DNA from 2 places in the Lactococcus sp. SK2-659 genome. Region 1 is predicted to be linked to the other one. Evidence: riboswitches for the same ligand, from Rfam matches in the RefSeq annotation. Region 1 holds a riboswitch; the other holds the start of a gene.

Region 1 (12,559 bases):
TGGGGTTGATGAAATTCGAGAAATTCGAGATAAATCAACTTATGCAGCTAGTCAAGCCACTTACAAGGTTTATATTATTGATGAAGTGCATATGCTTTCAACAGGGGCTTTTAATGCACTTTTGAAAACACTTGAAGAACCTACAGAAAATGTTGTTTTCGTCTTGGCTACTACTGAATTACAAAAAATTCCAGCAACCATTATCTCGCGTGTTCAACGTTTTGCTTTTAAATCAATCACAACAGGAGACATTCGGACTTATTTAGCAAAAATAATGGCTGATGAAGGACTTGAATTCGACGGTAGAGCACTCGATGTTATTGCTAAAGCAGCTGAAGGTGGAATGCGTGATGCCCTCTCTTTATTAGACCAAGCCTTATCGTTTTCATCAGGAAAATTAGAAGAAAATGATGCACTACTTGTCACAGGGTCGATTGCTGCAGATGCTTTAGTAACATATGTTGCAGCACTTTTTGAGCACGATGAAGCAAAAGCGCTGATGGAACTTGATAAGATTTTTGCTGAAGGAAAAAATATGCTTCGATTTACGGAAGATTTATTAGCATACCTTCGGGATTTACTCTTGGATAAAAATTCTCAGTATGACCGGGGTCAAATTTTTTCATGGATTGATATTGCAATTGAAAGTTTGAAAACGATAAAGGAAACGACTCAAACAAAAATTGCGGCAGATGTCATGACCATGCGTTTGGCTGAAATTGGACAAAATAATTTACTGACAGCTCCGCAAGGAGAAATCCCTAATCAGCTGACAGCCGAAATTGCTACTTTAAAAACCGAAATTAATCAATTGAAAGCTCAAATTTCAGCTGGTCAAATTCGGGTAAATTCAGATTCACAAAATAATTTACTGACAGAAAAAGTTAAAGCCAGTCCGAAACCAATAGCATCTAAAAAACGCCAAATTAACAAAGATTTAATTTATAAAGCTTTGGCTGAGGCGACAAATGAAGCTAGAAAAGCTGCTCTAAGTGCGTGGCCAGAACTTGTTGCTTCGGTAACTAAACCGGCAGACCGAGCTTTACTTAATAATACAGCCCCTGTCGCTGCGTCAGAAAATTTCCTTGTGGTGACTTTTCCTCATGAGAATCTTGCTAAAAGGGTCAGTGAAAATGAAGAATTGCAACTTTTTTGTGGGAATCTCTTGAGTTCAATTGTTGGATTTGCGCCAGAAATTATTTCTCTTGCTGAACAAGACTGGCAAGAAGTTCGAGCAGAATATGTTTCTAATTTAAAATCTGAAAATGTTCAAGAAGATGAAGAAGATGAAAAAGAGCCGGATGAAACGGTAAATTTAGCTAAAGAACTCTTTGGTGAAAAAGTAGTTGAAATTAATGATTAAACTAATAAAAAAGCCGCTCATTGAGCGACTTTTTTAATCTTTATGACGACTTAAATCAACCTCTTTAAGGGGGATAAGTTTCGTTTTGTTTTTAAATTTATAACCCAAGTAAAGGATGAAGAAGAGTGGAATTGCGGCATACATGATGACGCCTTGCACCCAAGTTTTACCAAAAAGAAGCATTGGGTCTTGGCCGAGTGTGACTAAAACGGTCATAATTAAGGCTAAGATTGGACCGAATGGGAATAGTTTTGCATGATAAGGTAATTTTTTAACATCTTTTCCTTGAGCGACATAGGCGCGGCGGAAACGGAAGTGGCTAATTGCAATCCCAATCCAAGCAATAAATCCTGTTAAACCAGAGGCTGAGACAAGGAATGTAAAGAAGCTAACTCCGTAAATTGATGTCAAGAATGTGAGTAAAGCAACAGCAGTTGTAGCTAATAAAGCAATGAAAGGAATCCCGTTTTTTGAAGTTTTTGAGAAAATCTTTGGTGCGCCACCATCTTTAGCTAGCGAATAAAGCATCCGAGTAGAGGCATACATTCCAGAATTTGCTGCTGAAACGACAGAAGTTAAAACAACGGCGTTCATGATAGAAGCTGCAATAGAGAGACCAACACGTTCAAATACAATTGTGAAAGGGCTTTGAGCAGCTGAATCTCCTCCAACTAAGTGTGGGTCGGTAAATGGAATGATAGCCGCCATCACGAAGATAGATAAGATATAAAAGACAAGAATACGCCAGAAGATAGAGTTCATAGCTTTAGGAATTGATTTTTCAGGATTTTCAGCTTCACCAGCTGTAATTCCGAGCAATTCTGTTCCTTGGAAAGAGAAACCAGCGACTAAGAGTACGCCGAGAATCCCTCCACCAGTAGTGAAACTACCAAGTCCTCCGACAAAACCATGATTACCAACTGAAAGATTTTTAGCGACGTCAATATGACCGCCCATAATTCCAAAAATAGATAAGAAACCAATAATCAAGAATAAAACAACAACAGTAATTTTAATGGCTGACAACCAATATTCAGTTTCGCCAAAAGTTTTAACTGATAAGGCATTGATTGCAAAGACAATAATTAAGGCAATCAGTGAAAAAATCCAACTTGGAACATCTGGTAACCAGAATTTGATACAAAGGGCAACGGCTGTTAAATCAACCGCTACGGTAATTGCCCAGTTTAACCAATAATTCCAACCTAGAGCAAAACCAAAAGCTGGGTCAACATAACGTGTTCCATAGTCTGAAAAAGAACCAGAAGTGGGTAAATAAGTGGCCATTTCACCAAGTGATGTCATGAGGAAGTAAACCATTGCTCCGATAAGAACATAGGCAGTCAGTGCACCAAATGGTCCTGCCGTGTGAATGACATCGCCTGAAGTCAGAAACAATCCAGTTCCGATTGTTCCGCCAAGGGCAATCATGGAAACATGACGTGATTTTAAGCCGCGTTTTACTTGCGTCTCAGTAGTTGAGTTTGAAGAATTTTCCAAAATTCTCTCCCTAATAAAATTTATTCTACACCGACTTGTTTGACTCAGACTCAACCTTACTCCTGTTTAGTTTAGAAAAGTCTGAGAAAAACAAAAAAAGCAATCCTACTAGATAGAATAGATTGCTAAAGGTCCGACAAAATTTTAAAAATTTTCTTGAACGAATAGCCCTCCGCATGGTTATTAACCATTTGCGACAGTCTAGTGAGTTTTCCTCACTAGCCCAAGAACCTTGCTGAGCAACAAAATTCTTTCGGCAACCTCTCCTCCTCTAAATACGCGTCTTTGTTGTGCTCCAACTCGGCGTAGATTCATATCAGTTGCGACCTCTATCGATGTGTTATTTGTAATTCTAGCGCAATTTTAAGATGATGTCAAGGAAGAGGAGATTAGATAAGTTATAAGTAATCATTTTTTGGGTAAGTGATGGTCATTTGTTTAAATAAGGTGTACAAGCGGAGTGGCAAGAGTAAATAAGGATATAAATATTAGGTGACAAAAAACTCCTTTACAAAGGAGTTTTTTGTCAATATGTCATGTAAAGAAAGTCATAAAGATTTTGTAACTCAGGGAGATTGATGATTTTTTCTACTCCCTTCATTGATAAACCCAGACATTTGCGTTGGTAAAGTCAGACTTTACCGTATCTAAAATTATACTAACTGGTTTTGATAATATAATATCATTGCCTGAACCATCATTGCGTTTTAGTTTTTGGTAAAGTTCACTTTGTGTGACCCATTTTATCTCTTTTGACAATTCTAATTTTGCGTTTTCCCAGTACGACTCGGTAACACGATGCTCGTCCAATATCATTGTCTGCCAATTTAATGTCCCCATATTTTTTGAAGCAGACAGAGACGTTACAAAATATTTCAATATTCTCCTTATCTTCCTGGTTTCATTCCAGGACCACCAACCCATGAACCGCCACCAGGTATATAGGGAACATACCCGCTTGATGCTACCTTTTTTTGTACCCAACTAGGAGTGCTTTGAAAAGAACTAAGTACTCCGTCAATACCTTGCCACCAAGTCATTCTGCCAGTTATCTCTGACAATTCTTCGTCAGAAATAATTTCAAAATTATTTGGATTTTTCATTTGTAAATCCTCCTTTTTCTATTATCTTCATCGATCATAAGCGCTTACATTTGTTTTGTCAAGGTTTTTTTAAAATTAAATAAATTTTTTATAATCGATTCTTTTTTATTTTTACTCATTATGGTCGAATGAAATGGGGACAATAATTTTTTGCTTGGGATAGTCGTTGTCAGATTGCTGACTTATGAATGAGCTAGTTGTTTCATCAGAAAGAGTAGATATCTATCTTCGCCTTTGATTAGACAGTTCATTCGTTCTAGCCAGCACATTTACGCCTTGGCCTGTTACAAGCAGTGATGTTTATGTTATACTTATGAGGATAGGACTGCTATGTCAGTCAATAAAAATCAGTCTTTTTACTGAAATTTTCTAGGAGCAAAATATGGATTTTATTCGTGCCATTATTTTAGGTATTATTGAAGGAATCACTGAGTGGTTACCTATTTCCTCAACAGGACATTTGATTATTGCTGATGAATTTATTCGTCTTAATCAATCAGCAGCTTTTAAAGAAATGTTTGATGTTGTGATTCAGCTAGGAGCAATTTTGTCAGTTGTTGTTCTTTATTTTCATAAACTGAATCCATTTAATAAGTTAAATCCAGCTGACAAACAAAAAACACCACGTGAGATTCAATTAACTTGGCGTTTGTGGTTGAAAGTTTTGATTGCGGCTTTACCAGCAGCGATTATTGGTTTACCGCTTAATGACTGGTTGGACAAACATTTTTACCACTTTGTTCCTGTTGCCTTCATGTTAATTATTTATGGGGTAGCATTTATTGTCATTGAGCGTCGGTGGGTACCAAACCATGAATTTTCCGTAATGAATATTGACCGTTTGCCTTATCGTGCCGCTCTTTATATTGGATTATTCCAAGTGCTTTCTTTACTTCCAGGGACATCACGTTCAGGTGCGACAATTGTCGGTGCTTTATTAATTGGTGTAAGTCGTGAAGTTGCCGCAGAATTTACCTTTTTCTTGGGTATTCCAGTTATGTTTGGGGCTAGTTTCATCAAAATACTTCACTTTTTCAAAAATGGGAATTCTTTAAGTTTTGAACAATTTGGGGTCTTGTTAGTAGCTTGTATAGTTGCCTTTGGGGTATCAATGGTTGCCATCAAGTTCTTGACCGATTATGTGAAAAAACACGATTTTACTTTCTTTGGGAAATATCGGATTGTGTTAGGGATTATCCTTCTTATTTATGCAATGTTTAAAGCCTTTTTGGGCTGAGAATGAGATAAATTATGCCAACTCTCTTTAGTTGGTATTTTTTATTTTAAAATAGTTCTCTTTGCTGAGGGAAAGTTTAAATGTATTCTTGCTAAAAATAGAAAAAAGTGATAGAATATAACTCTGTGGGAAAAACTCACAACTTACGCAGGACTCAACCTGCGTCATTAGTCCAAAAGGAGGAAAAATCAATGACTAAATACGAAATTCTTTATATTATTCGCCCAAACATTGATGAAGAAGCAAAAGCTGCCCTCGTTGAACGTTTCGATGGAATCTTGACTGACAACGGTGCTGCAAATCTTGAGTCTAAAGACTGGGAAAAACGTAAACTTGCTTACGAAATCAATGATTTCCGCGAAGGTATCTACCACATCGCAACTTTTGAAGCTGAAACAACTTCAGAAGCTTTGAGCGAATTTGACCGTCTTGCTAAGATCAACCTTGACATTCTTCGTCATATGATCGTTAAAGTTGAAGCTTAAGAGCTTTCATTTCTAAGGAGAAGTTCATCATGATTAACAATGTTGTATTAGTAGGACGCATTACTCGCGATCCTGAACTTCGATACACCCCTCAAAATCAAGCTGTCGCAACATTTTCATTGGCTGTAAATCGTCAATTTAAAAATGCGAATGGCGAACGTGAGGCTGATTTCATTAACTGCGTTATTTGGCGCCAACAAGCTGAGAATTTGGCGAATTGGGCTAAAAAAGGAGCTTTGATTGGGGTAACTGGTCGAATTCAAACACGTAACTATGAAAATCAACAAGGTCAACGCGTTTATGTGACTGAGGTTGTGGCTGATAGTTTCCAAATGTTGGAAAGTAGATCTGCTCGTGAAGGTATGGGAGGCGGAACTTCTGCTGGTTCATATTCTGCACCTAGCCAATCTACAAATAATACTCCACGTCCACAAACGAATAACAATAATGCAACACCGAATTTCGGTCGTGATGCTGATCCGTTTGGTAGCTCGCCGATGGAAATTTCGGATGATGACCTTCCATTCTAATAGGGTGAAATAATTGACGCTAAAGCGCCTAATTATTTCACGGAAACCGCTATGGCGGATTTCCTAACCCTCTTACTAGTTATTATGAAAAGCAGAATCGGCTTTTCATAATAACGTCGTAATCCTAAGAAAACTTTAAACAGACATCTAAAAATAATATAAGGAGAAATAAAATGGCACAACAACGTCGTGGCGGCTTCAAACGCCGTAAAAAAGTTGACTTCATCGCTGCAAACAAAATCGAAGTCGTTGACTACAAAGACACTGAACTTTTGAAACGTTTCATCTCAGAACGTGGTAAAATCTTGCCACGTCGCGTGACTGGTACATCTGCTAAAAACCAACGTAAAGTGGTTAACGCAATCAAACGCGCGCGCGTAATGGCTTTGCTTCCATTCGTAGCTGAAGACCAAAACTAATAAATGAAAGGCTGCTTCGGTAGTCTTTTTTTGTATAAAAATTTGACAAATAGAGTTGATATTTACTGACAGAATGCTCGGTTCCGTCCGAATTTACTGACCAGAAATTTGTCAGAAAAAGAGAATAGATTGATAACTTCATCAAGTATTTTTGATTAATACTATGTTTTTGTCAGTGAATTTATGATAAAATGGACAAATGATTGAATTGATAATAGGAGCAGTGCTCTTAAGTTTGTTAATTTATGGAATTTTTATAGAGCCTCATTTGATGAAAGTGAGACATGTAAAAATCGCTCAAAAACAAAATTTAAAAATTGCTCATTTTACCGATACCCACTTTGCTTGGCACACGACTAGTCGTCGTTTTAAAAAATTTGCTCGAAATATTGCTAATGAACAGCCAGATTTAATTATTTTTTCTGGAGATTTATTTGATAAGGTTGCTTGGGCAAAAAATCGAGATTGGACTGATTTGCTGACGATATTGTCAGAACTTAAAGCTCCTCTTGGAAAATTTGCGATACTTGGTAATCATGATTTTGATGATGAAAAATCGTCAAAGTTTGTTGAAGAGTTTCTAGAAAAAGCTGGTTTTGTTCTGTTGAAAAATTCATCAGTTGTCAAAGATAATTTATCTATTTCTGGGGTTGATGACTGGCGTGAGGGACGGCCTGATTTTGAACTTGAGCCCATTGATGCAACATTTTCGCTTTTAGCCCTTCACGAACCGGATACTATTTTAGACATGGAGACAATTAAGGAATTTGATTTAATTCTTTCTGGTCATAGTCACGGAGGGCAAATTCGGATAGGAAATTGGCGTTTACGTAATAAGGGCTCAAGTAGTGCTGATGCTGGTTTGTATCAGCTCAATGACCGAACAAAATTGTATGTTAATCGTGGAATTGGTTTGACTTTCTTACCTATTCGTTTTGGGGTGCCTCCAGAAATTGTGTATTACTACATCTAAAAAAATCTGTCAGTAATTTTGACAGATTTTTTTATTTTTTTATTTTAAAATTTACTGACAGCTTTGTTAAAAATTCTGTCATTACATTTCTCTTGCAGTCATGATCGTTTCGCGTCCCATATTATCAACGGCTCGGTAGTGTAGAGGCCATTCAGGATTAAAAGGGTAGTCAAAATCAACGAGGATGGTTGTTGGGCTGTTGTCTTGAGAAAAACGAATAGAAAGTAAATTATCTGAATTAACCAAGTCGAAATTGATAATTGTTTCTAGTGGAAAAACGCCCTTGAGGTGATGGTCAATAATAAACCAAAAGGCATCAATGACTTCTCCAGGAATTGACGCAACGGTATCAAAACTTGCGTAGCGTCGTCTAGTGTTAGAAAATGCCATAAAATCACATCCTTTCTATAAGATAAATGGATAAATTCTAGGAAATACGGGAATCTCGAATGACTTTTCGGATTTCAGATAAAGTCCCTTCAGAAACATTTTTCATTTTCATTCCGTACATCATAAACAAGGCATCAAGCAAACTAATTTGAGAAACTGTGGAAGCAACGGCTTCAGGTCGAAATGAAATTTCTTCGGAAATTGAAATTAGCGCAACATCGGCCGCTTTAGCTAAAGGTGAACTCGCAAAAGAAGTCAATGCAATAATTGGAACCCCGCGACTCTTCAAAATTTCAACCAAGTGCATTGTATCTCTGTTTTTTCCTGTATGTGAAATAACAAAAGCACAATCGTCGCTCGTTAATTTTGCAGCCTGCATTTGTTGAAAATGAAAATCCTGATGATAAACGCAGTGCAAAGGCATTCTCAAAAATTTATGAAAAGCAATCAATGCAACAGCGTTTGAACCACCCAAACCAAAAAAACCGCAAGTGCTGGCATTGAGCAAAATTTCCATGGTTTGGTCAAGTTGTCTGTTAGTGATAAGGTTTAATGTAGAATTTAATGATGAAATATTGCCGTTGAAGTTTTTTGTCAGTATTTCTTTGTAATCGTCAGTTGGTGAAAGTTCGCTAAAAAATTCATCATTTCGTGTCGAGTCAGTGGCATGAATGGCGAGTTTTAATTCTTGGAAGGAATTAAAGCCGATTTTTTTAGAAAATCTAGAAATTGTAGCCGTAGAGACATGAGTTTTTTGAGCAAATTCCTGAATTGAAAGCCTCGCTGCACTATCAATATTCGCAATTAAATAGTCAGAAATTGCCTGATCTGATTTACTGAGGTTATCATAATAACTTCGGATTCGGCTGATTAAAGTACGCGACATATCAAGCCTCCTTCTAATTGACTACATTATATCATAGCCAGTAACACGAAACAATGTTTCATGTACTGGCTATCATTTTATTAGGACCGAACGATGCGTAGGATAGCTGTTGTCAGTTTACTGACTTACAGATATGCTAGTTGTTACACCTAGAGCGGAGTAATAAGGTATCTAGGGAGTTCGCTATAGCGTGTTATAAGTAGTGATACTCAAGATTTCTCGATTTCTCAAAAATTCCAAACTCCTAACTTGAAATTGTTTTGACAAATCAGAAAATATTTTACAAAAATTATTGTTGACAAATGAAAAAAAATTACTTATACTAAAGTTATAAAATGAAAGCGATGCCACGGAGGAAAAAATGATGAAATTTGGTATGATTGGTTTAGGGAAAATGGGAATGAATCTTGTGAAAAATGCCGTTGACCATGAGATTGAAGTTGTTGCTTACGACCTAAATACAAAAGCGGTAGAGGAAGCTAAGGATTACTCAGACAAAATTACCGCTGTCAGCACAATTGAAAATTTACTGACAGAATTGCCAGCAACCAAAATTGTTTGGTTGATGCTTCCAGCAGGAACTCCTACAAATTCAACGATTGAAATGCTCTCTGAAAAGTTGTCAGCTGGAGATATTCTGATAGACGGTGGAAATTCTAATTACAAAGATAATTTAGAACAAAATAAATTACTGACAGAAAAAGGAATTAAATTTTTTGATGTTGGAACTTCTGGTGGAATGGCTGGAGCTCGTCAAGGCGGGAATTTTATGATTGGTGGAGATGATGAAAAATCTTGGACAATCATAGAACCAATCTTCAAAGCAATCTCAATGGAAGATGGCTACCTCTATACAGGGAAACTTGGCAGTGGTCATTACTTGAAAATGATTCATAATGGAATTGAATATGGGATGATGCAAGCGATTGCTGAAGGATTTGAAATTTTGGAAGAGTCACCATTTGATTATGACTATGAAGCCGTTGCAAAATTATGGAATCACGGCTCAGTAATCCGAAGCTGGTTGATGGAGCTTGCTCAAGAACAATTTTCAAAAGACCCTAAACTAGACCAAATTATCGGACATGTTCAATCTTCAGGAGAAGGAAAATGGACCGTTGAAGAAAGCTTGGACTTGGGCGTTCCTGCCCCGGTCATTGCCTTGTCACTAATGATGCGTCAACGCTCATTACAAGAAGATACCATGACTGGAAAAGTAGTTGCCGCTTTGCGCAATGGCTTTGGCGGACATGACGTAGAACAAAAATAATTTACTGACAGATGAGAAGCGTAAGCTAACTAGGATAAAAAACTTCTGTCAGTAAAAAACTACTGATGATGAAAGAATTTTAAAGTCTGTCAGTAAATATATAGAAGAAAAGGAGCCTAAATGCAATATTTAATAGGCGTCGATTTAGGAACCACAGCGACTAAGGCAGTGCTTTTTGAGAAAAATGGAAAAATAGTTGCAAGTAGTAGCCAAGCCTATCCCCTCTATCGTGATGCTAGTGGGATGGCAGAAGAATCTCTTGAAGAAATTTTTGAAGCAGTTTTAGTGACAATCAGGGAAGTTTCAATTAACTTAGAAGATGAAGACGAACTTTTAGCCGTTTCATTTAGTACACAAATGCACTCACTAATTGCTTTTGACGAAAATTGGCAGCCACTTACAAGATTAATCACTTGGGCTGATACAAGAGCAGTAAAATACACCGAACAAATTAAAGCCTCTAAAAATGGTTTTGATATTTATCGAAGAACCGGAACGCCTCTTCATCCAATGGCTCCTTTATCTAAATTTATCTGGTTAGAAGCTGAACATCCAGACATTTATCAAAAAGCAGCCCACTATTTGGAACTTAAAGGATACATTTTCCAACGACTTTTTGGAACAAATAAAATGGATTTATCAACCGCAACAGGTACAGGTATCTTCAATATATTTGAACTTCATTGGGATAAAGAAGCACTAGAGATGACTGGAATCAAAGAAAGTCAATTGCCTAAAGTAGTAGAACCCTATGAGATAGAAGAAAACCTTCCTCACGAATATGCCAAGAAAATGGGAATTCAAAGCAGCACCAAATTTATTTGGGGTGCAGCCGATGGTCCGTTGTCAAATTTAGGAGTAAATGCGATTAAACCGGGTGTTGCAGCCATCACAATTGGAACATCTGGTGCGATTCGAGTAGTTACTGACAAACCTAAAACAGATGAAAAAGGACGCACATTTACCTATGCATTAGACAAAGAGCATTGGGTAGTCGGTGGTCCCGTAAACTCTGGTGGAGATGTTTTCCGTTGGGCTCGTGACCAAATTTTTGATGGAAAAATTTCTTTTGATGAAGTCACGGAACTTGCAGCAAACATTTCCCCGGGCGCTGATGGATTGCTTTTCCACCCCTATCTTGGAGGCGAGCGAGCACCGATTTGGGATGCCAATGCCAGAGGTTCATTTTTTGGCCTAAACTACGGACATAATCGTAGTCATATGGCCAGATCTGTTCTTGAAGGGGTTATCTTCAATATTTATATGGTTGCGCTTAGCCTTGTTGAAGTAGTAGGTGACCTAAATATGATTCAAGCGACAGGAGGGTTTACAAGCTCTGAACTCTGGACACAAATTCTAGCAGATATTTTTGAACAACCAATCAATGTGCCAGAGAGCCGAGAAGCTGGCTGTTTAGCCGCCATTATTATGGCTGAAAAAGCCCTCGGCCTAATTGAAGATATCAGCGAAATCGAAACGATGGTAGGAACAAACGAGACCTACCAACCCAATCCAAAAAATTTCGAAATTTACCGAGAAATTAGTCCAATATTTATCCGACTTTCTCGCTCTCTCTTGGCAGAATATGAAAATATTGCCAATTTCCAAAGAAAATTTGAAGAAGAAAAATAAACTTATATTCTTTAAAGACTCAATACTTCCACATATCACAAAAAAGTATTGAGTTAATTTTTAAAAGCAAATTGTAAGCGCCAGCAATCGTGCTTACACAGTATATTCAATATTTTTTGAAAGGAAAAAATATATGATTGATTTACTTGTACTTTTAATTGGGGTCTTAATCCTCCTCCTGATGATTATCAAATTTAAAATTAACACTTTTGTGTCCTTGATTGTCGTAGCGGTTTTAGTTGGGTTAGGACTTGGAATGCCGCTCGGTCAAATCCCTGTTTCAATCCAAAACGGAATTGGAGGCTCATTAGGAGAGTTAGCAATTGTTTTTGGTTTTGGAGCAATGCTTGGAAGACTAATTGCTGATGCTGGTGGAGCCTATCGTATCTCAAAAACGCTTATTAACAGTTTTGGTAAAAAAAGAATTCAATGGGCAATTATGGTTGCCAGCTTTATTATTGGGATTGCCCTCTTCTTTGAAGTTGGGATGGTTCTCTTGATTCCGATTGTCTTTGCCGTCGCCTTAGAAGCAAGTGTTCCCTTGATTTACCTCGGAATTCCAATGGCAGCAGGACTTTCAGTAACTCACGGATTCTTACCTCCCCATCCAGCACCAATTGCAATTGCCGGTGTACTAGGCGCAAATCCTGGAACTGTTCTCCTTTACGGAATTATTGCAGCAATTCCAACAGTCATTATCGCAGGCCCAGTTTTCACAAAAATTGCTAAAAAATGGGTCCCAGAGGCCTTTGTTGTAAAAAATAAACTATC
Region 2 (12,559 bases), on a different contig from region 1:
ACATTAGAAAAATCTGACGAATTAGTTGCTGATTCTGAATCAGAAGTTGAACTTATGTTTGAGGGGGATAAACTGATACTGCTATTTGAATTGGTTGAAGCTTCAGAACTTGTTTGATCTGATACTGAACTACTTTCTGTCGGATTTGACGATGGTAAAATATTGGTTATTTCTGAACTATTATTCGTTTCGTTGATATTAGAAGAATTAGAATGCTCACTTTCTTCGTTAGAGGACATACTCGAACCTAATGAGGATTGGTTTGAATCATTTTCACTATTTGAATTGGAATTGATTTGGTTTGAAGAAGACAAACTATTTGAGTTTTCTGAATCATAACTGATTTCTGCTGTACTGGAAGCTTCTGACTGACTATTCTCTGTTTGTGAGCTAGAAATACTACTGTCTAAAGAAGAGATTGAATTTAAAATATTATCTGTAACACTATTCGCTTCAGATATTGGATAGAGTGAAGCCGAATTTGCCTCTTGTGTTGATTCTGAACTGGCAACATCAACTTGCTCTACTGAATTGGAAGAAGAGACAGGGGTTGTATCTGCATTTTCTGTACTCACAGAAGTCGATTGTGAACTGTCAGAATTTATCCAACTTTTATCAAAAAGACCACTAGAATTGACAGAAATTGTCCGAATTCCATCTGTCGGTAAATCTGATAACTGACCAAATAAAGGACTCGTTTTATTGAATACGTCATCAGCCAAAGTCACTCCAATTCCCAAAGTCAAGCTTTGAACGGGACTCCCAGAAAAGGCCGCTGAATCTACTATTGTCAATGCTTCATCAGCAAATTCTATTGTAGTGATTTGGTTACTTTGAAAGGCTTTGGCCATAATTTCTGTGATATTTGAACCCAATGAAAGTTCTGTTAAATTATTATTTGCAAAAGCTCTTGTCGCAATCTTTAGGACAGAATTTGGAAATTCTATACTACTTATGGCGTTTCCAGCAAAAGCATCTGTTTTTATATTTTGGACTTTTGCTCCTAAAACTACTTCTGTCAGTGATTTCTTATAATAGTCAGGAAAAGCTGTTGTTGTTTGAAAGGCACTAGTATTAATATCTACAACATTATTTCCGATAATAACCGAACGAATTCCACTATTTGAAAATGCATAAGTTCCAATTGATGTTATTGCATAGGTTTGACCGTTATTTACAATAATATCTGGAATTACAATATCAGCTCCCGCTAAGCCAGCATAGGAGGCAACTTCAGCTGTCAGTGAAACTTTATCAAGGTTGTAAGTAATTTTTTGCTCATCAGTATATGTAATTTTACTTGTCGTGGCCTCCACCGGTAATTCTGTCACCAACTGATGATTCAAAAATGTGGGATTAAGAGTGGCTGTCAGTAATCCTACTCCAACAGTCATCGTTATTTTCTTTATTGATTTTTGAGACATAAAAAACCTCCTAACTTTCTATACGAAAAAATGGAGGTTTTGTAACTTTTATTTTTTATTATGATTTTTTTTAGTGTAACGTTTATTTAAATCTTGAGGTTGACGTGCTTCCATAACTACTGGAAGAATCACTGGTTTACGTTTTGTTTGCTCGTATAAAAATTTTCCAAGAGCATCACGGATAGAACCTTTGATTTCTGCCCAATCAAATTCTTTTCCAGAAAGATATTTATCAACAGTTTCGTTGACCAACTCACCAGCTTCACGCATCAGATCACGTGAAGTTTTAACATAAACAAAACCACGAGTGTGAACACGAGATTTGCTGACGATTTTACGCTCAGTCTTAGAAATTGTGATAACGGCAATGAAAATACCATCTTCTGATAGCACTTTACGGTCACGTAAAACAACTGAACCGATATCTCCAACTCCTGAACCGTCAATCATAACATTTTCAGCTTGAATAACACCAGATGGAATCATGTCTCCATTTTCTAAACTGACTGTTTCACCACGTTTAGCGATAAAGATATGTTCTGGTAAAATGTCCATTTCCATTGCTAAATCAGCATGGGCACTAAGTTCACGATACTCACCTTGGATTGGAATCAAATTTTTTGGACGGAAGATATCAAGTAAGAATTGCAAATCACGAGCATTCGCGTGACCAGATATTTTCAAATCTGAAGCCAACATTTTCATGACTCCGCCAGCTTTATAGATTTCATTTTCAATACGAGCAATTGTTGTTTCATAAGAGACAGATGGACTTGTAACAGCAAGTACTAAATCTCCATCTTTAATTTTAACGTATTTATGACGACGATGAGCCATGTCTCCAAGAGATTTAAGTGGTTCACCCATTCGTCCTGTTTCCAAAATAACTAATTCATTGTCAGCATATTTTTTAATTTCTGCTGGTTTAATAATTGATTTTTTATCAACAATTTGTAATTTGTTAAGACGAGTTGCTGTTTCGATGATTTGGTCCATATCTTCGCCTGTAAAAGCAACACGACGACCAAGTTTAATGGCAGCATCAATCGTTTGTTGAATTCGACCTAAATTACCTGCGTTACAAGCAATAATGACCCGTCCTTCGTTGTCATCAATATAGTCATAAATTTTTTCATAAATTTCATGCTCGCTAGCAGATTGCATTGTTGACAAAGCATTTGGTGATGACGAAAGTAAAGCAAGGACTCCGCTATTTCCAATTTCAGCCAATCGGCGCATATTGGTACGATAGCCTTTTGCAACAGCTGGATCAAAACGGAAATCGCCTGTATAAACAATGTTTCCGTCATTTGTAGAAATAACAATTCCTAAACTTTCAGGAATTGTATGTGTTGTTGAGAAGAATGAAATGACGGCTTTACCAAAATCAATTTCTGTATCTTCAGTTACAACATGAAAATCGTTGAATTTGCGACTGTCAGCATAATTTTTGACATTAATTTTTGCAAGTTCGATTGTTAATTCTGAACCAAAAACAGGAACTTTTAATTCAGAAACGATATAAGGCAAAGCCCCAATTGAATCAGCATGTCCGTGAGTCAAGAAAATTCCTGCGACACGATCCGCATTTTCTAAAAGATATGTAATATCAGGAATAACAAAGTCAACACCAAGTTGATCCATTTCAGCATATTTAAGTCCTGCATCAAGCACAAAAATTTGCTCTTCAACCTCAACTAAATACATGTTCTTACCAAATTCACGCACACCACCTAATGGAGTGATTTTAATATTAGACATAAAAACCTTTCTTGTCAGTGTAATTTATAATTTTTTCGATATAAAAAGAATCTGTAAGTTATTGACAAATTCTGTCAGTAAATTTACAGTCCTGTTTTTAGCAATTTCCTTGCCATATTCACTCTCGAAATCGGTCGAGTGGGACAAGCGATATTGAAAAGATAATTCTACTTAGAATTAAAATAAAAGAGATTGGCATTCCAATCTCTACCGAGAATACACTAATATAAGTTTAACCCAAAGCAAGTAAAAAAGCAAGTCAGTTTCATTTTTTATGGGTCTTACTTTTTTTCTAATCAAAATAGCGATATAATGGAAGGTAAGTTTTAAATGACAAGGAGGAAATTTTATGCAGATTACTTTCTTAACACAACTTGATTGGTTAATTCGATTAATATTAGCTGGGGTATGTGGATATGCCATTGGTTATGAAAGAAATAGCCGTTCCAAAAATGCTGGTACACGTACTCATTTAATTGTTGCTTTGAGTGCTGCTTTAATGATTATTGTCTCAAAATATGGTTTTATGGACATCATCAGTACCCATGGAGTCAATCTTGATCCTTCCAGAATTGCGGCTCAAATTGTAAGTGGTATTGGCTTTTTAGGAGCTGGAATGATTTTTGTTCACAATCAATCCGTTAATGGATTGACTACTGCGGCTGGAATTTGGGCAACTTCTGGTATTGGGATGGCTATCGGTTCTGGATTATATTTTATAGGTATTGTAGCTACTTTACTTATTTTACTTTTTCAAATTATTTTACACCAAAATTATCGATGGATAAAATCAGCGACAAGCGATCATCTTATTCTTCAATTAGAAGATTTTGAAGGCCTTCAACTGTTGCAACAACAGCTGAAAGAGGAAGATGTCAAAATTCTTAGTATAAAAGTTGAAAAAAAATCAAATAATTCTTTAAAAACTGAGCTATATTTGAACTTACCAAAAGCTTTTGAAATCGCTTCGTTAATGAGTCTTTTGGAATCGAATGATAAGATTAAATCAATTGAATATTGACCAACTTTTATAAAGAAAAATACCCTAAAAGGGTATTTTTTAATTTCCAATTTTTTCAAGAATTATTTTACTTTCCTCAGTAGTACAAGCTACAAGTGGTAAACGTAAGCCACCAACTTCATATCCTTTTGCATTCAAAACCGTTTTGATTGGAGCCGGACTTGTGACACTAAAAAGTGCATTTATTTTGGGTAATATTTTTCTTTGGATAGCCGCTGCTTTTTGAATAGAGCCCTGGTCTATTTCTGCAAACATTTCAAAAAATTCTTGACCTAGGATATGACTAGCAACCGAGATTACACCCTGACCTCCCAAAGCTTTAGTGTGAAAAGCTAGCCCATCTTCTCCAGTATAAACTAAAAAGTCTTTGGGTAGCTTTTCAATGAGATAAGCCAGATTATCAGTATTTGTACATTCTTTGATGGCAATTACATTTTCCAGTTCTGCTAAACGTAAGATGGTCTCTACCTGAATTTCAGTGACCACCCTTCCTGGAATATTATACAAAATAATTGGCAAATCACTCGCAGTAGCAATGGCTTTAAAATGTTGATAAATTCCTTCTTGGGAAGGTTTGTTGTAATAAGGAGTCACTGCAAGTCCCGCATCGATATAACCAAGTTCAGCAACTTCTTTGACAAATTCAACCGAATCACGTGTGTCATTAGTCCCAACACCCGCAATTAATGGAATACGTCCGGCCACTATTTTATTAACCGCAGCAAAAATTGCCAATTCTTCATCATGAGTAAGAGTAGGCGATTCAGCCGTTGTTCCAGCTAAGATAAGGCCTTCCGTATGATTAGCAAGTAAATCCTCAATGAGCTTAGGAAATGCTTCAAAATTAATTTGGCCATTTTCTTTAAAAGGGGTCACTAGGGCCGTGATGATACGTGCATTTTGTAATTTTTCAATTGTTTCTTTTGCTGACATAATTTCTCCTTATGTGTGAGCATACTGACAAGCTCTTGTCAAGAGGTCAAAAAGAACCTCTTTTTATGCAAAAGAGGTTCTCAAAAGTTCGTCAAAAATGATTTTGATTAGCTCTCCTTTCTGTCAGTACTGACAGAAAGACAGTCTGTAGGATTTAACCACACAGCCCAAGAAAAATTTTGTGACAATTTTTCTTTCGGCAAAGAACGCCGCCATCAGCTTCATTGCGTTCACCGCTCCACTAACTTCTTCGTCTTCGCAACCTCTAATTTTGTTTGACCCATTATAGCATACTTTAGTAAACGAGGTCAAAAATTTTATTTTTATACAGTCTAATTTATTATTATTCTTTCGCAATTAATTGGATGAAATCTTTGATAACACGGCGATTTAGCTCATGAATATTTTTTGGAATTTCTTTAAATTTAAACCATTTCAGCTCTTCAACTTCACTCATTTGTGGTCTTAAACTCCCTGTGAAATCTCGACAAATATAATAAATGCCTGGCATATAAACTTGGTCCATATTGGGATAAGTCATAAAACGGTCTTGTCCTGAATAAATTCCTAAAAGCTCAAGTTTACCTGCTTTTAGTCCCGTTTCTTCAAATAATTCTCGGCGAGCAGTCTCCTCAAGTTCTTCACCAACTTCTATGCCACCCGCATGTAGAGCCCAAGTTCCGTTATCTTTACGTTTTTGTAAGAGAATTTTTTCATCAGAATAGACAATAACGCCAGCTCCCAGATAAATCAAAAGCTCATGACCAATTTTTTCACGAATTTTACTGATATAACTCATTTAACAGACCTTATTTCAGTTCAAATTTTAACTCATGAGTTAGTCTAACTAAGCCACGCTCATGTAGTGTTTCAGCAATTTGAACAGAATTCCAAGCTGCTCCTTTGAGTAAATTGTCAGAAACCACCCAAAGATGAATCCCATTTGCTGCATCCAAATCACGGCGAATACGACCCACAAAAGTTTCACGACGACCAACTGAATTAATGGCTTGTGGATAAATTTGATGAGCAACATCATCTTCTAAAACAGCTCCTGGGAATTCAGAAATCAAACGTTTAACCTCATCAATGTCTGCTATTTTTTTCGTTTCAACATAAACTGACTCAGAATGACCGTAAAGAACTGGAATTCTGACACAAGTTGCCGAAACCGCAATTGAATCATCTTCCATGATTTTCTTGGTTTCATTTGTCATTTTCATTTCTTCATAAGTATAATCGTTGTCAGTAAATACATCAATTTGTGCAAGCGCATTGTAAGCAATTGGATAATGTTTTTTATCTCCAGCAGACGGTAAAATTTCTGCTGACAATTCTGTCAGTGCTTTTCCATCAAGTGCTTCTTGGAGTTCACGATTTGTTTCATTAATTGCTGATTGACCCGCACCAGAGACCGCTTGATAAGTGCTGACAATTACTCGCTCAAGCCCATAAGCTTGACGAATCGGCTCTAAAGCAACCATCATTTGAATCGTTGAGCAATTAGGACAGGCAATTATTCCATTGTGTTTTTCCAAAGCATGTGCATTAACTTCTGGAACAACCAAGGGGACATTAGGGTTTTGACGGAAAAACGAGGTGTTATCTACGACAACAGCTCCAGCTTTTACAGCATAAGGGGCATATTTTTCTGATACTGAGCCTCCGGCTGAAAAAAGAGCAATATCAATACCTTCAAAACTCTCCTCAGTCAATTCTTCTACAACAAGCTCTTGCCCCTTAAATTCAACAATTTTTCCTGCCGAACGTTTACTTGCAAGCGCACGTACGGTTTCTATAGGAAGTGTAGATTCTTCTAATTGTTCAAGCATACGTGTACCCACGGCACCAGTAACACCAACAACGGCGATATTATATTGTGTCATAATTGTCTGTCCTTTTCAGTAAATTATAATTATTATAGCGCTTTTAAGTTATAAGGGCAAGAAAAAATCTGCCTTTCGACAGAAATTTTTGTTTTTATTTAAACATAAGTTTAAAGACTGTAGCTGCAATTACTGCACCAACGATTGTGGCAACAACTGGAACCCAAGCGTACCACCATTTAGCGTCTTTATTTTCACCAACAACTGATTGTGGTAAGAAACTATAAACGATACGAGGACCAAGGTCACGTGCTGGATTCAATGCTGCACCAGTTGGTCCACCAAATGCTGTAACCAAACCAACAAACATCAAACCGATAGCAAGCGCACCAATCATTTTAGATGATGAAGCACCTGAAACAGAAGCCCAAATTTGGCTTACTGTTGCATTTGCTGTAACATCAGCTCCTTGTTGTTGAGCGTAGCTTGTCATCCATTTGATTGATTCTGCACCAAAGAAGTTCGTTGTAAAACTGAGAATTCCGAAAACAAATACAAACATTCCGATTACTTCATTGATAAATCCGTTGAAAATTGCTTTTCCACGATTTGAACCATTATCCAAAGCGTTAGTTGTTGAAAAAGCACCTAAAGAAATTGCTCCGTCATTAGTTTTAGCGAAGTATTCTTTATAAATCGCTACAACAAGTAATTGACCAATAATTGCACCGATAAGTTGTGCCAAAATATATTGTGCAACATGTGCCCAAGGGAAATAGCCAGCTGAAGCGAGTCCAATTGTAATTGCTGGGTTAATATGTGCACCTGAAACATTTGCAAAAGCAAGTACAGGAACTAAAATCGCAATTCCATATCCCCATGCAATTGCAAGACCACCCATGCCCTCATTTTTAGAGCCTTTGAGGGTTACCCCAGCAATTGTACCATTACCAAGCAAGACGAGAAGCATAGTTCCCAATCCCTCAGCAATATATTTTGTCATCCATGAAACATCCATGATAATTTCCTTTCTATTTTAAAAAATATATAAAGATGTTGACACTTCAATTTTATCATATTTTTCTTAACTCTTGCTAATAATAACATCGAAAATATGATTAACTCCTACAATAGATTGTTTATATATTTTTTCAGCATTGTATTCATCTGATTATAACAAGATTTTTTTATTAATTATTTTAATCGTTACGTAAAAAAAGCCCTCTTTCGAGGGCTTTTAAAGGCACTAAAAGTGTGTCAAAAAGGTTCACACAATTTGACAAATACTCACGCTTCCTGCGCGGAAAACCCAATTTCCCAGTATTCCTTAGCTTCGAAATTCTACAAAGTAGAATTATTCGACTCATCGCATAGTTAAATTTTAACATATTATGCTAAATGAAACAAGAAGCCAATCAAAATTCCTACCGTTCCCACAAAACTAAGGATACAAATAGTAAATCCTATCGTAAAATAATTCTGACCATATCCATTATAATGAACCCTTTTAGTTCTTTTCCCACGATAAATGATTAAAGATATTACTGACAGAACCGTCAGTAAATATTGGATTGGCTGATTTTGTCCATACATTAAGTTCAAAATTGAAGCTACTCCCACAATAATTGCAAGTAAAATCCCCATCTTATTTCCTTTCTATTTTTTAATTAAAATTTACTGACAGACTTGTTTGTAATCAAAAGAGCTCTGACAAAAAATCAGAACTCCTTTTTCAATATTAGTCAAGCTCTTTGTATGCTTTAACTACATTTTCAGCAGTAAATCCGTAAGCCGGAAGAACGATATTTGCTGGTGCCGAAGCGCCCCAAGTATCTACTGTAACTGTTGCACCATCAAGTCCAACATATTTACCCCATCCGTAACTTGTACCAGCTTCAATCGCTAAACGACGTCTTACAGCTTTTGGTAAAATTTCTTCGCGATAAGCTGCGTCTTGTTCGTCAAAAATATTCATTGAAGGCATTGAAACGACACGAATGCCAGAACCTAAAGTTTTCTTAGCTTCAAGAGCTAATGCTACTTCTGAACCAGTCGCAATGATGATTCCTTCAAGTTTTCCTTCTTCTTTTGAAAGAATATAAGCCCCACGATTCAGACCTTCTTCAGCCAATTCATAAGTATCAGGTAAAACTGGAAGATTTTGACGAGTCAAAATAAGTGCGGTTGGGCGGCTTTTACTTGATGCAGCACGACGCCATGCAGCCACTACTTCATTTCCATCAGCTGGACGAATTACATCCAAATTAGGAATTGAGCGAACAGAAGCTAATTGTTCAACAGGTTCGTGAGTTGGACCATCTTCACCAACAGCAATGGAATCATGTGTCCAAACATAAGTGACTGGCAAGCTTTGTAGAGCAGCCATCCGAACAGAAGGAAGCATGTAGTTTGAGAAGACGAAGAATGTTCCGCCATAGACACGAGTTCCACCATGCAAAGCAATCCCATTCATAATGGCTCCCATTGCAAATTCACGTACACCAAACCAAATATTACGTCCAGCATAGTTATCTGGCATGAAGTCTTCTTCAACTTTAACCATTGTATTATTTGAAGCCGAAAGGTCAGCAGACCCACCCCAAAGATTTGGCATTTGAGCTGATAATTCTTGGATAGCTTCTTGTGAAGTTACACGGCTGGCCTTGCTTGTTTCCATTTCATGCTTGGTCAAAGTAAGCTCTGGTGTTTCATTTTCAAAAGCTTTTGCATACTGCTCAGCAAGCTCAGGGTATTTTTCAGAATAATCATCAAAAGTACTGCGCCATACTTGCTCCATCGCTTCACCACGCGCAACTGTCGTTTCTAAAAAGCGTTTTGATACTTCTTCAGGAACTGTAAATTCAGGGTAATCCCAACCATATGCTTTCTTGGCAAATGCAACACCTTCAGCTCCAAGAGGAGCTCCGTGAACTGCTGAAGTTCCTTGTTTTTCGGCACCAAAACCAATGACTGTTTTAACTTCAATGATTGTTGGTTTAGATTTTTCAGCTTTAGCCACTTCAACAGCTGCTGCGATTTCTTCTAAATCATTTCCATCTTTTACCAATAAATGTTGCCAGCCATATGATTCAAAACGTTTTTGAATATCATCAATAAATGACATTGATAAGTCACCATCTAGAGAAATATTATTTGAATCATAGAAAAGAATCAATTTACCAAGTTTCAATTTACCTGCAAGTGAAGCTGCTTCTTGTGAAACACCTTCCATCAAATCACCATCACCATTTAAGGCGTAAGTGTAATGGTCAACAATATCAAAACCAGGTTTATTGTATTGTGCTGCTAAATGTGCTTCAGCCATTGCCATTCCGACAGCATTGGCAATTCCTTGTCCTAAAGGACCTGTTGTTGCTTCAACACCATCTGTATGATTAACTTCTGGATGTCCCGGTGTTTTTGATTGCCATTGACGGAAACCTTTTAAATCATCAGTCGTTACATTATAACCTGCCAAATGTAATAAACTATATAACATTGCAGAACCATGACCAGCAGACAAGACAAAACGGTCACGATTTGACCATTTACGACTTGTCTTAGGGTTCACATTAAGAAATTTGCTCCAAAGTACATAAGCCATTGGTGCAGAGCCCATTGGAAGTCCAGGATGTCCTGAATTTGCTTTTTGAATCGCATCTAATGATAGAGTACGAATCGTATTTACAGCCAATTGATCAGTAGTATCAAACATAAGATTTCTCCATATTTTTTATTTATACTCACATTATAACACAAGTTAGAAACGGTTTTCATTCTCTGAAATTAAAAATTTTTTTCTTTTTTTATGTTTTTATATGAAAATCTTTTTAATTTTGGTGGGAAAGGTTGCGGTTGACCTGTTTTATAAATCTTCAAAAAATTTATTTTTTCAATTATAATTCTTTGCTTTTTGAATTAATTTTATCTCTTCTATTCAAAATCAAACTCGTCATTAATACAATCAAGAGAAAAATTATTATAAAGGAAATTAATGCTATTGATCCAGCTTTGCCAATTCCCCCAAGCAATCCTCCTGAAACAATATAATCTGAATCTGCAAAGGTCGATGCAGAATTCGCTCCAAACGAACCTAAAGCAGGCAGAATTAAAAGTGGACCCCAAGCTAACAGTAATCCATTCGCTGTTGAGCCGATAATCGCCCCACGCAAACCTCCAAAAGCATTGCCATAAACTCCTGCTGCTCCTCCACAAAAGAAGATACCAACAACACCAGGAATAATCACAGTTGTTCCTAAGCCAAGCATTATTAGCATAGAAATAACTCCAACAATAAATGAGACAAAAAATCCAATTAAAACAGCATTGGGCGCATAAGGAAATACTATTGGAACATCTAATGCTGGTTTGGAGTTAGGAACAAGCTTTTTAGCTATCCCTTGAAATGCTGGAATAATTTCTGACAAAATCATACGAACACCTTGAAGAACAACCACAAATCCTGCTGCAAAAGTCCCTGCTTGAATGACCGCATAGACAATATAATTAGTTCCAGCAGACAAAGCTGGACTTTCAACAAAATGAGGACCTGCAATTAAAGCTAAAATAATATAGACAACCATCATTACTAGAGAAATAGAAACAGTAGAATCTCTCAAAAACCCAAGGTTTTTAGGGATATTTAATTTTTCAGTTGATTTTTCTGGATCCTTATTTCCAAATTTTTCTCCAAGCCAACCGGATAGAGCATAGCCTATATTGCCAGTATGGCCCATTGCAACTCCATCATTACTAGTGATCTTCCGCATATAGCGTTGAGTTAGAGCGGGTGTGATTGTCAGCAATGTTCCTTCAAATATTCCTCCTAACAAGATTGTCAACCAACCATTTCCTAGTCCAGCAGAAATAAGTACAACAGCTGACATTGTTGATACATAGAGCATTGCTTGCCCAGTCAAGAAAATATATTTAAATCTTGTAAAACGTGCAAGTATTACATTAACAATAAATCCCACAATCATAATTAAGGCTGCGGGTGTTCCATACTTCACTAATGCTAAAGCAACCACCGCTTCATTGGAGGGCACAACTCCCTTAGCATTAAAGACATGTTGAAACATCGTTGCAAAGGGATTCAATGAGGTAACTAATATCCCCGCACCTCCGGTCAAAACCAAAAAACCTGCAAATGTTTTAATTGAACCTTGGATAACTGTACTTGCTGTTTTTTTCTGCAAAATCAATCCCAACATTGCAATTAATCCAACTAAAAGCGCTGGAGTAGTTGCGACTGATACAATAAAGTTTAAAATACCATTCATTTTATTTTTCTCCTCTAGTCTAGAAAAATTTTGTACTTTATAGATTCGATTTATTTTTTCTTATTGATGACTTATGTTATTTTCATCAAGCACTTTATAAAGTGCTTCACGCGCAACTTCTTTATCAATAATTGACTGAAGTGGCATAATTTTTTCTGTGGGAATATTAGGAAGAGCAGATACTAATGTTGCCTCAACAAAAAAATAATCCGCTGCATCTGGTGTTGCTGACCCAACATCCATATGCTCCAATTCGAAATTATCAATATTTACTCCTGATTCTTCTAATAATGACTGAATGTTCATTTGAAC

The links. Region 1 has a riboswitch for lysine ahead of LDP15_RS07095 (amino acid permease). Riboswitches for the same ligand answer to the same signal wherever they lie in the genome.
Region 2: it holds a riboswitch for lysine, as region 1 does, so the genes downstream of both, dapA (4-hydroxy-tetrahydrodipicolinate synthase) here and LDP15_RS07095 (amino acid permease) in region 1, are expected to answer to the same signal.

What each region holds. Positions count from the first base shown of each region.
Region 1 is NZ_JAIWQZ020000002.1:804-13,362, reverse strand. It holds gene dnaX (DNA polymerase III subunit gamma/tau) at 1-1,363, shown strand, start outside; gene LDP15_RS07095 (amino acid permease) at 1,397-2,863, opposite strand; lysine riboswitch at 3,021-3,203, opposite strand; gene LDP15_RS07090 (hypothetical protein) at 3,461-3,742, opposite strand; gene LDP15_RS07085 (lactococcin family bacteriocin) at 3,751-3,966, opposite strand; gene LDP15_RS07080 (undecaprenyl-diphosphate phosphatase) at 4,349-5,203, shown strand; gene rpsF (30S ribosomal protein S6) at 5,395-5,688, shown strand; gene LDP15_RS07070 (single-stranded DNA-binding protein) at 5,718-6,218, shown strand; gene rpsR (30S ribosomal protein S18) at 6,392-6,637, shown strand; gene LDP15_RS07060 (metallophosphoesterase) at 6,837-7,610, shown strand; gene LDP15_RS07055 (DUF960 domain-containing protein) at 7,692-8,000, opposite strand; gene LDP15_RS07050 (MurR/RpiR family transcriptional regulator) at 8,038-8,886, opposite strand; gene gnd (phosphogluconate dehydrogenase (NAD(+)-dependent, decarboxylating)) at 9,251-10,156, shown strand; gene gntK (gluconokinase) at 10,277-11,788, shown strand; gene LDP15_RS07035 (gluconate:H+ symporter) at 11,922-12,559, shown strand, end outside.
Region 2 is NZ_JAIWQZ020000001.1:327,346-339,904, reverse strand. It holds gene LDP15_RS01645 (leucine-rich repeat domain-containing protein) at 1-1,424, opposite strand, end outside; gene LDP15_RS01640 (ribonuclease J) at 1,473-3,185, opposite strand; gene LDP15_RS01635 (MgtC/SapB family protein) at 3,535-4,206, shown strand; gene dapA (4-hydroxy-tetrahydrodipicolinate synthase) at 4,246-5,139, opposite strand; lysine riboswitch at 5,240-5,415, opposite strand; gene LDP15_RS01625 (NUDIX hydrolase) at 5,483-5,938, opposite strand; gene LDP15_RS01620 (aspartate-semialdehyde dehydrogenase) at 5,949-7,025, opposite strand; gene LDP15_RS01615 (MIP/aquaporin family protein) at 7,120-7,983, opposite strand; gene LDP15_RS01610 (hypothetical protein) at 8,355-8,609, opposite strand; gene tkt (transketolase) at 8,704-10,680, opposite strand; gene LDP15_RS01600 (PTS ascorbate transporter subunit IIC) at 10,862-12,247, opposite strand; gene LDP15_RS01595 (PTS sugar transporter subunit IIB) at 12,308-12,559, opposite strand, start outside.